DNA from 2 places in the Microbulbifer salipaludis genome. Region 2 is predicted to be linked to the other one. Evidence: predicted binding sites of a transcription regulator. Region 2 holds the regulator's gene; the other holds the start of a gene.

Evidence for each region. Region 2 encodes sigma-54, which starts transcription at its own class of promoters, with help from an activator protein. Its sites were predicted from a motif close to TGGCACANNNNTTGCNNT; they were not measured.
Region 1: the regulator sigma-54 is predicted to act here: its motif matches at 3,322-3,339, upstream of JF535_RS14740 (CmpA/NrtA family ABC transporter substrate-binding protein).

What each region holds. Positions count from the first base shown of each region.
Region 1 is NZ_JAEKJR010000002.1:2,147,109-2,152,952, forward strand. It holds gene purN (phosphoribosylglycinamide formyltransferase) at 1-391, shown strand, start outside; gene JF535_RS14730 (DUF3108 domain-containing protein) at 452-1,216, shown strand; gene JF535_RS14735 (OmpP1/FadL family transporter) at 1,445-2,908, shown strand; gene JF535_RS14740 (CmpA/NrtA family ABC transporter substrate-binding protein) at 3,617-4,999, shown strand; gene JF535_RS14745 (ABC transporter permease) at 5,111-5,844, shown strand, end outside.
Region 2 is NZ_JAEKJR010000002.1:504,799-510,642, reverse strand. It holds gene lptA (lipopolysaccharide transport periplasmic protein LptA) at 1-285, shown strand, start outside; gene lptB (LPS export ABC transporter ATP-binding protein) at 370-1,095, shown strand; gene JF535_RS07790 (RNA polymerase factor sigma-54) at 1,329-2,804, shown strand; gene hpf (ribosome hibernation-promoting factor, HPF/YfiA family) at 2,974-3,267, shown strand; gene ptsN (PTS IIA-like nitrogen regulatory protein PtsN) at 3,322-3,783, shown strand; gene rapZ (RNase adapter RapZ) at 3,881-4,741, shown strand; gene JF535_RS07770 (HPr family phosphocarrier protein) at 4,774-5,043, shown strand; gene mgtE (magnesium transporter) at 5,143-5,844, shown strand, end outside.

The DNA.
Region 1 (5,844 bases), 1.6 Mb from region 2:
GGTGATTCTTGCCGGCTTCATGCGCATCCTCACCCCCGACTTCGTGCGCCACTACAGCGGTCGCCTGTTGAACATTCATCCATCCCTGTTGCCCAAGTACCAGGGCCTGCACACGCACCAGCGTGCGCTGGACGCCGGAGACCACGAACACGGTGCCACCGTGCACTTTGTTACCGAAGAACTGGATGGCGGCCCGCCCATATTGCAGGCCGCTGTTCCCATTGAAGCCGGTGATACCGCGGAAACCCTTGCACAGCGTGTTCAGGTGCAGGAACATAAAATCTATCCGCTGGTTGCCCGCTGGTTTGCCCAGGGGCGGCTGAACATGGACGGCGATCGCGCGCTGCTGGATGGCGAGCTACTGCCCCGCGGCGGCAAGCGCCTCGACTGACAGGCCGACTACACTTTCGGCCTGAATCTACAATCAGAATTTCAGGCCGGAGGTGGACCCTTGATTCACAACGCACTGCGAAAGAAAGCGATTGGCAACACCCTGTTACTGTCGCTTCTCACCCTATTTGCCATTGCCCCCCTCAGCCAGGCTGAAACAGGCGACGAAACCGCGCCCAAGGTACTCCTCCCCTTCTCCGCCACCTATGAGGCCAAGTTCAGTGGCTTTGCCGTGACCGCCGAACGCAAACTCACAGGCTCACCCGCCAGCTGGCGGCTGGATTTTTCGGCCCACTCGATGTTTGCAAAAATTGAAGAGTACTCCCGCTTCGCGCAACAGGGGCTGCAGCTCATACCGCAACATTACGACTACCAGAAATCCGGCCTGGGCAAGGACCGCCACACCGCGTTGAGTTTCGAAGACAACGCAAGCCGTGTCGTCAATGTTTACGACAAGTCACGCAGTATCGAAAAAGCGCCGGCGAATTTGCAGGACAAGATCAGCTATCAATTACAACTGGCGGTGGATGTCGCCAATGGGAAAACGCCGCTGAAATACCAGGTGGCCGACGGTCGTAAAATTCGCCAGTACGAATTCCGCGTCGCCGGCACAGAAAATATCAAAACGCCAATGGGTATGATCGAAACCGTCAAGGTTGAACGGGTGCGCGAGGCTGGCGCAGAACGTGTCACCAATATCTGGTTTGCCCCCAAATGGAATTACGCGTTAGTAAAACTTTGGCAGCAAGAAGATAATGGCAAAAGCTACCAAATCACCCTGACAAAATTATCCATTAATGGCAAAGAAGTCCGCGCTGAAAATTAATTGGAAAAAATTTCTCACATCTTCCAAAAAATTTACGACAACCCGTAGATTTTTCCGCTACAGGCCACTATAAAGTCGCCGCATTCTCCACGTGCGTAAAAATCGCACTGCTAGAATCAAGCTACTGGGAATTTGTTTGCTTGAAGCAAAAACTTTCTGGAAAAGCTTCTTCGCCAGTAAAGGGTCATTTTCCCGCTGGCATAATTTTCAGCAATTGAGTGGGACCTCATGACTATCAAATCTTTGCGTAAGGCCGCGCTGGCCACGGCTATCTGCGCCGTCACCGGCGGCACTTTCTCAAGCGGCGCCCTGGCAGCGGGCTTCGCGCTTCAAGAATCCAGCACCTCGGGCCTAGGTCGTGCGTTCGCCGCGGAAAACGCCATCGGCGACAACGCAGCTATTCTTGCGCGCAACCCAGCAGGCTCTGCGCTGTTTAACGAAATGGCGTTTTCGGTCGGCGTTACCTACGTCAATCCGGAAATCGATGCCGCCGGCACAACGGACTACTATTCTCTCACCTCCGCCGGCCCGAACCTGGAAGCCTCGGTATTTGACAGGGCCGACGACTACGCCAGTAGCGCCTTTGTACCCAATGCCTATTTTGCCATGCCGCTGGACGACTGCTGGTCGTTCGGTCTGGCGATGAACACTGACTACGGCCTGGAAACCGATTTCGATTCCGATTGGCCGGTCACCCATATTGCGGACCAGACCGAACTGCTGTCCGTCAACATCGCGCCGTCGGTGGCTTTCGACTGGAACAACCAGTTCAGTGTGGGCGTTTCCGTCAATTTCCTGTACGCGGATGCCACGCTGAAAAGCAAAGTACCCAATAACTTTGTGCTCGATCCGCTCGCGGAGCAAATCCTGGGTGGCCCGGCGTCCAATGCGAAACTGCTCGATGCAGAGGGTGACGACTGGGATGTGGGCTGGAGCATCGGAGCACTCTGGCGCAGCGTCGATGGCCGTACCCATATCGGCGTTTCTTACCAGTCCGAGCTGGACCCGGAAATTGAAGCAGATGTAGATTCAGACCTGCTGCGCTCCGCGACCACCGGCCTGCCGTTCAACAACGAGCGCGCCAACCTTACCCTGGACCTGCCCGATATGTTCGAGCTGGGTATCTACCACCGCTTCCACGATGAGTGGGGCGTCGCGTTCGGTGCAATGTGGACCGACTGGGACGACTTCGAACGCCTCGAAGCCTTTTTCCCCAATCAGCGCGTAAACGGCAACCCGGTGCCGGACTACAACCCGCTGAAGATCAAGGAAGAGAACTTCAAGACCGGCTGGCGCTATAGCCTGGGTGTCGAATACTACCCCTGCGATGAAGTGACCTGGCGCTTCGGCTATGCCTACGACAATGGCGCTGCACGCGATGGCTTTAACAACGACGCCCTTGCTGAGTCACAGGCGGTAGGTTTCCTTCCCGACGGACTCCCGGTTACCTGGCGTACCCTGTCCATTCCAGACGCCGACCGCCAGTGGGTGACCTTTGGCGGCACTTACAAGGTGAACAATCAGCTGAGTATCGACGGTGGCCTCGCATACCTGTGGGGTGACGATGAGCCTATTCAGGAATTCCAGGCCCTGCCTCTGGTGCCGGGTGTTGGACTTGGCACCTACTTCGATGGTGGCACCACCAACCTCGAAGCCTGGCTAATCGGCGCCTCCCTGAACTACAGCTTCTGATACGAAGCGGCAAAACCTGTCCTCGTGCCGGGCCTCAAGGCCCGGCATTTTTTTGCCTGCCAATCATCGCGATTGCCAGCGCCAATCAATACCAAGCCCAGCCGCTCGAGCGTCAGGTCTTGTGTTATCCCAAAGGCCCTCTGCGCCTGCAGTGCACCAAATTCATTCCACCGCACGGCCTTTGCACCCATTTAGGTCCGGATTAATTCAGGGTTTGACGACCAAAGAGGCATCCGTGAGCGCCGAAACTCCATTGGGTTCCTGCTAGCGGCAATACATCAGTCCCTTGCAGCTTGGCAAAAAGATTTCAAAGCAAGACAAGGGCTTACGCCCTCCGGCAGTAAAAGAAGCGCCCGCGTCGCCGGTTAAACGCCATAGGGCACAAAGCGACAACGCCTGTAACCCCAAAGACTTGGCACAAAATCTGCTAAACAAATACCAGAGTAGTTCGATAAGGCGCGGTGGTAGCGTACTGATAAGCCGCCCCGCCGAAATCACCACGGCTCAACAGACCACATGATTTCCGTTGACCAACCGGGCCATTTGTCGCCCGAGTAACAAGCAGACTGGCATCCAACCGCGATGCCCTTGAGTAGAGACGCTCACCGATCCTGCCCTTCCGGGCAGGCACCGGTGAGCGTTTTTTTTTGCCAGATTTTCGAGTGAATAAAACGAAAGAACTTAGAAATGACCAGGAGCACGATCACCATGCAATGGACAAAGCCCTTCACGAAACTCGCCGCCTCGCTGGCACTGGCCGTAGGATTTTCCTCGGTCGTCGTGCCCGCCAGTGCCGAGGAACTCGGTTACCCGGAAAAAGAAGAGCTGACCTTCGGCTTTATCAAACTCACCGATATGGCGCCCATTGCCATCGCCTATGAAAAAGGGTTTTTCGAGGAGGAAGGCCTGTACGTCACTATCGAGGCACAGGCGAACTGGAAAGTGCTGCTGGACGGTGTCATCGATGGCCGTCTCGACGGTGCACATATGCTGGCAGGCCAGCCGATTGCCGCCACCATGGGTTTCGGCACCAAGGCGGACATCATCACGCCCTTTTCCATGGATCTTAACGGCAACGGTATCACCGTCTCCAACGCGATCTGGGAAGAAATGAAGCCGAACATTCCCAAGATGGACGACGGTCGCCCGGTGCACCCGATCAAGGCCGATGCGCTCAAACCCGTGGTGGAAAAATACAAGGCGGATGGCAAGCCCTTCAATATGGGCATGGTATTCCCGGTATCCACCCATAACTATGAACTCCGTTACTGGCTGGCTGCCGGTGGTATTCACCCCGGTTACTACGCGCCACACAAAGGCGACACCTCTGGCCAGATTGACGCCGATGCACTGCTCTCAGTAACCCCGCCGCCACAAATGCCAGCCACTCTGGAGGCAGGCACCATCTACGGCTACTGTGTCGGCGAACCCTGGAACCAGCAGGCCGTATTCAAAGGCATTGGTGTGCCCGTCGTCACCGACTATGAGATCTGGAAAGACAATCCAGAGAAGGTCTTCGGTATTACCAAGGAATTTGCCGAAAAATACCCCAACACCACCGTACGGATTACCCGCGCCCTGATTCGCGCCGCCATGTGGCTGGATGAAAACAACAATGCGAATCGCCCGGAAGCCGTAAAGATCCTGTCACAGTCCAACTACGTGGGTGCGGATTACGATGTGATCGCCAACAGCATGACCGGCACCTTTGAATACGAAAAAGGTGACAAGCGCGAAGTGCCCGACTTCAATGTGTTCTTCCGCTACCACGCCACCTACCCCTACTACTCTGATGCCATCTGGTACCTCACCCAGATGCGTCGCTGGGGCCAGATCTCTGAAGACAAACCGGACGAGTGGTACAAGGAGCTGGCAGCCAAGGTTTACCGCCCCGACATCTACCAGGCCGCCGCCAAATCCCTGATCGAAGAGAAGCTGGCCACCGCCGGGCAATTCCCAGACTTCACCAGTGAAGATGGCTACCGCAACCCGCAGACCCACTTTATCGACGGCATCGTCTACAACGGCCAGAAACCCAATGAATATATCGAAAAATTCGCCATTGGCTTGAAGTCCGGACAAAAGCTTTAACCCGGCAAGAGCAAAGCGCTGACCGCCGCGAACGGTCAGCGCTCGCCCTGAGAATAAAGAAACGAAAAAAGCGCACACCAGATACCCAACTCGTGTGCAGAGGTAACAGCAATGAACACCACCACTGTAAATGCCGAAAAACTAACTGGCTTCAAACTGCCGCAGCTGCGTCAGGTTTTTAGCGGGATTATTGTCAGCGGCGTCATCCGGCTGGTCGCCCTGCCACTCGCCGGCATCCTCGCCTTCCTGCTGCTGTGGTCGGTCACTGCGCAGAATATTGATACTTCCCTGGGCAAGTTCCCAGGCCCCGCTGCGGTGATGGAGCAATTCAATGCACTGTACGATGAGCACCAGCGCTCACGAAAAAAAGAGCAGGCGTTTTACGAGCGCCAGGAAAAACGCAACGCAGAACGCGTCGCCAAGGATCCGAATTATACGCCGAAGATTCGCGCCTATACCGGCAAGGAAACCTTTCTTGACCAGATCATAACCAGCCTGGTGACGGTGATGAGCGGGTTCTTGCTGGCCGTTGCCATCGCCGTCCCGCTGGGTATTGCCATCGGCCTGAGTAAAACGCTGAACAGTGCCATCAACCCGATTATCCAGATCTTCAAGCCGGTATCGCCGCTGGCGTGGCTGCCCCTGGTCACCATGGTGGTGTCCGCGCTGTATACCTCGCCGGACCCTGTTGTGGCCAAGTCATTCCTGAACTCGCTGATCACCGTCACCTTGTGTTGTATCTGGCCCATGGTGATCAACACCGCGGTGGGCGTAGCCGGCATCGACAATGACCTGGTGAATGTCAGTAAGGTACTGCGCCTGCCCGCACTGCGCCATGTTCAGAA
Region 2 (5,844 bases):
GCCATCGGCACCCCCGCTCACTTCCAGCAGCAGGTGGAAGAAAGCACCAGCCCGGTCAAGGCGCGCGCCCGGCGGATTGAATTTCTGGTGAGCACCGATGCCCTGCAGCTGACCGGTGAAGCCTTCGTCGACCGGGACGGCAACACCCTCTCCGCCGAGCGCATCGATTACGACCTCAATAGCGAGCAGATGCAGGCCCAGGGCCAATCGGAGAAGAAGCGCGTGGAAATGATCTGGAAGCCCGAAGCGCAGCCCGCCCCCAAACCGGTCGAAGACGGCCAGTAGGCCATCCGCCCCATGGGGCCAGCGCCTGCAGAACTCACCAGACAGATGTGGCCATTGCCACTGCACTAGATAGCGGAATTCGCCATGCCGACGCTCAAAGCGTTACATCTCGCCAAGCAGTACAAAAAACGCAAAGTCGTTCAGGATGTGTCCGTGAGCGTATCCAGCGGACAGGTGGTGGGCCTGCTGGGCCCTAATGGTGCCGGCAAAACCACGTGTTTCTACATGATCGCCGGCCTGGTCCAGGCGGATGCCGGCCAGGTCATGATCGACGACGAAGATATCACCGGTCTTTCCATGCACGGCCGCGCCCGCAAGGGCATTGGCTACCTGCCTCAGGAAGCATCGGTATTCCGCCGCCTGACCGTGGCGGACAACATTCTCGCCATTCTCGAAACCCGCAAGGACCTCAACCGTAGCCAGCGTATGGCGCAACTTGAGGCCCTGCTGGAGGAATTCCACATCACCCACATCCGCGACAGTCTGGGGATGGCGCTGTCCGGCGGCGAGCGCCGTCGCGTTGAAATTGCGCGGGCCCTGGCGACCAACCCCGCCTTTGTCCTGCTGGATGAGCCCTTTGCCGGTGTCGACCCCATTTCGGTCAACGATATCAAGCAAATTATCCGCCATCTGCGGGACCGCGGTATCGGCGTACTGATTACCGACCACAATGTGCGCGAAACCCTGGATATCTGCGAGACCGCATTTATCGTCAGCGAGGGGCACATCATCGCCTCCGGCGACCCCAGAGACGTAGCAGAAAACAAACAGGTGAAAGATGTCTATCTGGGACACGAATTCACCATTTGAGCGGTTTTTTAGGGGTTCATCTTCACGATACCCCATTCTGTAGGCCGCCATTACACACAGAAACCTTGTGACCGGATCCACAAAATTTTTCGGCATGCTTATTGCTTAAGCTGCCTCTTGTGTTCCGATTTGCCGCAAGGTAGTCTGCAGGAAATGAGCTTTACGCCGCCGCATCAAGCATCAAATCTGCTGCGGCGGGCCAATGCCAGAATTTTCTGCCGGCAAACCCCCATATGAAGCAGTCACTCCAGTTAAAACTCGGCACACAGCTGACGATGACACCGCAGTTGCAGCAGGCGATCCGTCTGCTGCAATTGTCGACGCTGGATCTGCAACAAGAAATCCAGTCGGCCCTCGACAGCAACCCCCTGCTGGAATCCGACTTCGAAGAACACACCGGCGAGCCCCATCAGGACCAGAACACCCCTGCGCAATCCGAAACCAAAGAGCCGGAGACCCGCGCGCAGGAAGCTGCCCGCGAGACGCAGGGCGAGTCTACGGCCGATGGTGACTGGAACAGCGAAATCCCGGACGACCTGCCAGTCGACACCCGCTGGGACGATATCTACACCGGCGGCAGCTATACCGGCGGCGATGGCGATGAATACGCGCTGGAACAGCGCAACGCGGCCTCCGAAAGCCTGCAGGACCACCTGCTGTGGCAACTGAACCTGACCCCGCTGACGGATATCGACAAGCTCATCGGCGAAACCCTGATCGACGCCATCGCCCCCAACGGCTTCCTCGACGCGGACCTAAACGAGGTGGCCGCCACCTTCGAGGTGGAAGCCGACGAAGTACTGACCGTACTGAAGACCATCCAACAGCTGGAGCCCGCCGGCTGTGGTGCCCGCGACCTGCGCGAGAGCCTGCTGCTGCAACTGCGCCAGCTGCCGGAACAGACCCCATGGATGACCGAGGCCCTGCTGGTGGTGAGCCAGCACCTCGACCTGCTGGGCAAGCGGGACTTCCGCCAACTGACCCGCCGCACGCGGCTCAACGAGTCACAGCTCGGCGAGGTCATGCGACTGATCCAGACTCTCACCCCCTACCCGGGCGAAGCCTTCGGCGGTGAAGAGCCCCAGTATGTGGTGCCCGATGTGATCGTCAGCCGCAAGCACAACCGCTGGGTCGTCGAGCTCAACCCCGAGACCACGCCCAAGCTGCGCATCAATGACGCCTATGCCTCACTGATCAAGCGCGCCGATAACTCCAGTGACAACAACTATCTGCGCGACAACCTCCAGGAAGCGCGCTGGTTCCTGAAAAGCCTGCAAAGCCGCCACGAGACACTGCTCAAGGTGGCCAGCTGCATCGTGGAAAAGCAGCAGGGCTTTTTTGAACTGGGGCCAGAAGGCATGAAACCCATGGTACTGGCGAACATTGCCGAGACCATCGGCATGCACGAGTCGACCATTTCCCGGGTGACCACGCAGAAGTACATGCTCACGCCCCGCGGTGTCTTCGAGCTGAAATACTTCTTCTCCAGCCATGTGAGCACCGACTCCGGGGAGGATGCCTCGTCCACCGCCATCCGCGCCCTGATCCGCAAGCTTATTGATGCCGAACAGCCGCGCAAGCCGCTGTCGGACAACAAAATCACTCAGGAGCTGGACTCCCAGGGCATCAAGGTCGCGCGACGTACAGTGGCCAAGTACCGTGAATCCATGGGCATTCCCTCGTCCAGCGAGAGAAAACGACTGGTTTAGCGAGGGCAGTCACATATGGAAGCACTCTTCGCCTTCGTGTGTGCGCTTTCTGTACAACCAATGGCTATACATTGAGTGTATCCTTCCATTCTGGCGCACTTCCTAGTAGGGTTGCCGCCCTGTGCGGGGGTCCAGCCAGATTTGTGTTGCACCCGATGAGGAGAAATCCATGCAGATCAATATCAGTGGCCACCATGTAGACGTTACTCCGGCCATTCGCGATTACTGCCAGACCAAACTGGACAAGCTCTCCCGCCACAATGACCTGATTACCAATACACAGGTCATTCTTTCCGTCGACAAACTGATCCAGAAAGCCGAAGCACGGGTTCACGTGAGCGGCAACAAGGATATTTTTGCCGATTCGGAGTCTGAGGACATGTACGCAGCGATCGATTCGCTGACTGACAAACTCGACCGGCAACTGCTGAAACACAAAGAGAAGTTACGCAGTCACCGCTAGTCGTAACATAACCAGGTTACCGGCTGGCCTGCACCGCTAGATCATCAGTACGTTATGACATTGGAAGCATTACTCTCTCCCCGCCTGAGCCTTTGCCATCTGGCGGGGAGCAGCAAAAAAAAGCTGTTACTCAACATCGCCCAGGCGATTTCCGAGCAATATCCCGATCTGGATTCCGACACGATCTTCAACCAGCTGGTTGCCCGGGAGCGCCTTGGCTCTACCGGCATCGGCGAAGGCGTTGCTATCCCTCACTGCCGCCTGCCCGGCTGTGCTGGCCCGATCGGCGTACTGTGTACCACATCCCCGGCGGTGGACTTCGATGCCATCGACCGCCAGCCGGTGGATTTGCTGTTTGCCCTGCTGGTGCCCGAAGACTCGGACCAGGAGCACCTGGACACCCTCGCCGAAATTGCAGCCCTGTTCAGCGATAGCCGTGTGCGGGAAAAACTGCGTGCGGCCACCACCAGCGATGAACTTTACGCACTGGCCATCAATAGCGCCGCCGCGGCATAATAGGCCGCGACTACCGGTGACAGCCCGTTGCCGGAGCCGCTCAAGTTAGCCATTCCGGCCACATGCCGTGCCGGATTCAGCAAGGAGTGCGTGTTCTATGCGACTGGTCATAATCAGCGGCCGCTCGGGCTCCGGAAAGAGCTCCGCGCTGCAACTGCTGGAAGATGTTGGCTTCAATTGCATCGACAACCTCCCGGCCAGCCTGCTGCCCGAACTGATCCGCCGGGTAACCGAGCAACCCTCGCAGGAAAACACCCAGCTGGCGCTCGGTATCGACGCCCGCAACCTGTGGCACGACGTGCGCCAGGCCCCCAAAGTCATCAACGACCTGCGCGACAGCGGTATCGATTGCGACGTCATCTATCTGGATGCGCGCTCGCCGGTACTGGTGCAGCGCTTCAGTGAAACCCGCCGCAAACACCCCCTGAGTGACAGCCACACCCACCTGCTCGAAGCACTGAATCGTGAAAAGGAGTTGCTGGCACCGCTCGCATCCATGGCCGACCTGGTCATCGATACCAGTAGCCTCACCCTGCATCAGCTGCGCGACCAGATGAAATCCCGGGTGGTGGGCAAAGATTCACCCGGCATGGCCATCCTGTTCCAGTCCTTTGGCTTCAAGCACGGTGTGCCCGTTGATGCGGACCTGGTGTTTGACCTGCGCTGTCTGCCCAACCCCTACTGGATACCGGAACTGCGCAACAAAACCGGCATGGACCCGGAAGTGGCCGAATTCCTGCAGTCTCACCAGGAGACCAGGGATATGCAGCGAGACATCACCCAGTTCCTGGAACGCTGGCTACCCAGTTATCAGCAGAGCAACCGCAGCTATACCTCGGTATCGATCGGTTGCACTGGCGGCCGCCACCGCTCGGTGTACATGGTGGAGCAGCTGGCCAAAGCCTTTGCCGGGATTTTCGAGAATATCCAGGTTCGACACCGCGAACAGCAAAAATGAGCCCGGGCCGGAGCATACGATAGATACCCACCATGCAAAAAAGCCGCATCACCATTATCAATAAACTGGGGCTACACGCGCGCGCCGCGAGCAAGTTTGCCCAGACCAGCGCGCGCTTTTCCTCTGAAGTGAAAGTGCACTGCCAGGGCAAGGCCGTCGACGGCAAAAGCGTGATGGCACTCATGCTGCTTGCCGCGGGCAAAGGCGTGGAGCTGGAACTGGAAATCTGCGGCCGCGATGAAGATGCTGCGCACGAGGCCATCTGCCTGCTGATTAACGACCGCTTTGGTGAGGGCGAATAAAAAGGCGCCTGCCGCCCCCCTTTCTACCCTTATAATGCCGGCCCTCGCAGTACCCCCCAACAAGCAGGTGTTTACGTGCCCAAGCCCTCCAACGCCGACATCTCATTCCGCGCTCAGAACCAGCTCGGTGCGCTGTATGCGGCGCTGGACAGTGGCACCGGGCGGGAAGTGCAGCGCATGCTGTCCTCACTCTCCCCGCAAAGCATCGCCCAGCTGCTCGAGAGCTCGCCGCCGCGCATCCGCCAGGTACTGTGGAAACTGATCGACCGCAAGGTCGAGGGCGAGGTACTGCAGGAACTGCCGGACGAGGTACAGGGCCAGATTCTCTCCACCATGGACACCGAGGAGATGGTGGCCGTGATGGAAGGGCTGAATGCGGACGATGTGGCAGACATCCTCCAGCAATTGCCCGAGCGGGTGATGGCGGAAGTACTGTCTGCCATGAGCGAGCACGACCGCCAGCGGGTGGAAGACGTCCTCGCTTACGACGAGGAGACCGCCGGCGGCCTGATGGACACGGAAATTGTCTCCGTGCGCCCCAACCTGCACCTCGATGTGGTGCTGCGCTACCTGCGCCGCCACGAGCAGCTGCCCGAATCCACCGACAACCTGTTTGTGGTCAACCGCAAAGACCGCTTTATCGGCCTGCTGCCACTGACCAAACTACTGACCACAGATCCCTCCGTCACCGTACGTGAAATCATGATCACCGACGTGGACCCCATTCCCGCCGATATGCCGGACGACGAAGTGGCTCGCCTGTTTACCAAATACGACTGGATTACCGCGCCGGTGGTGGAC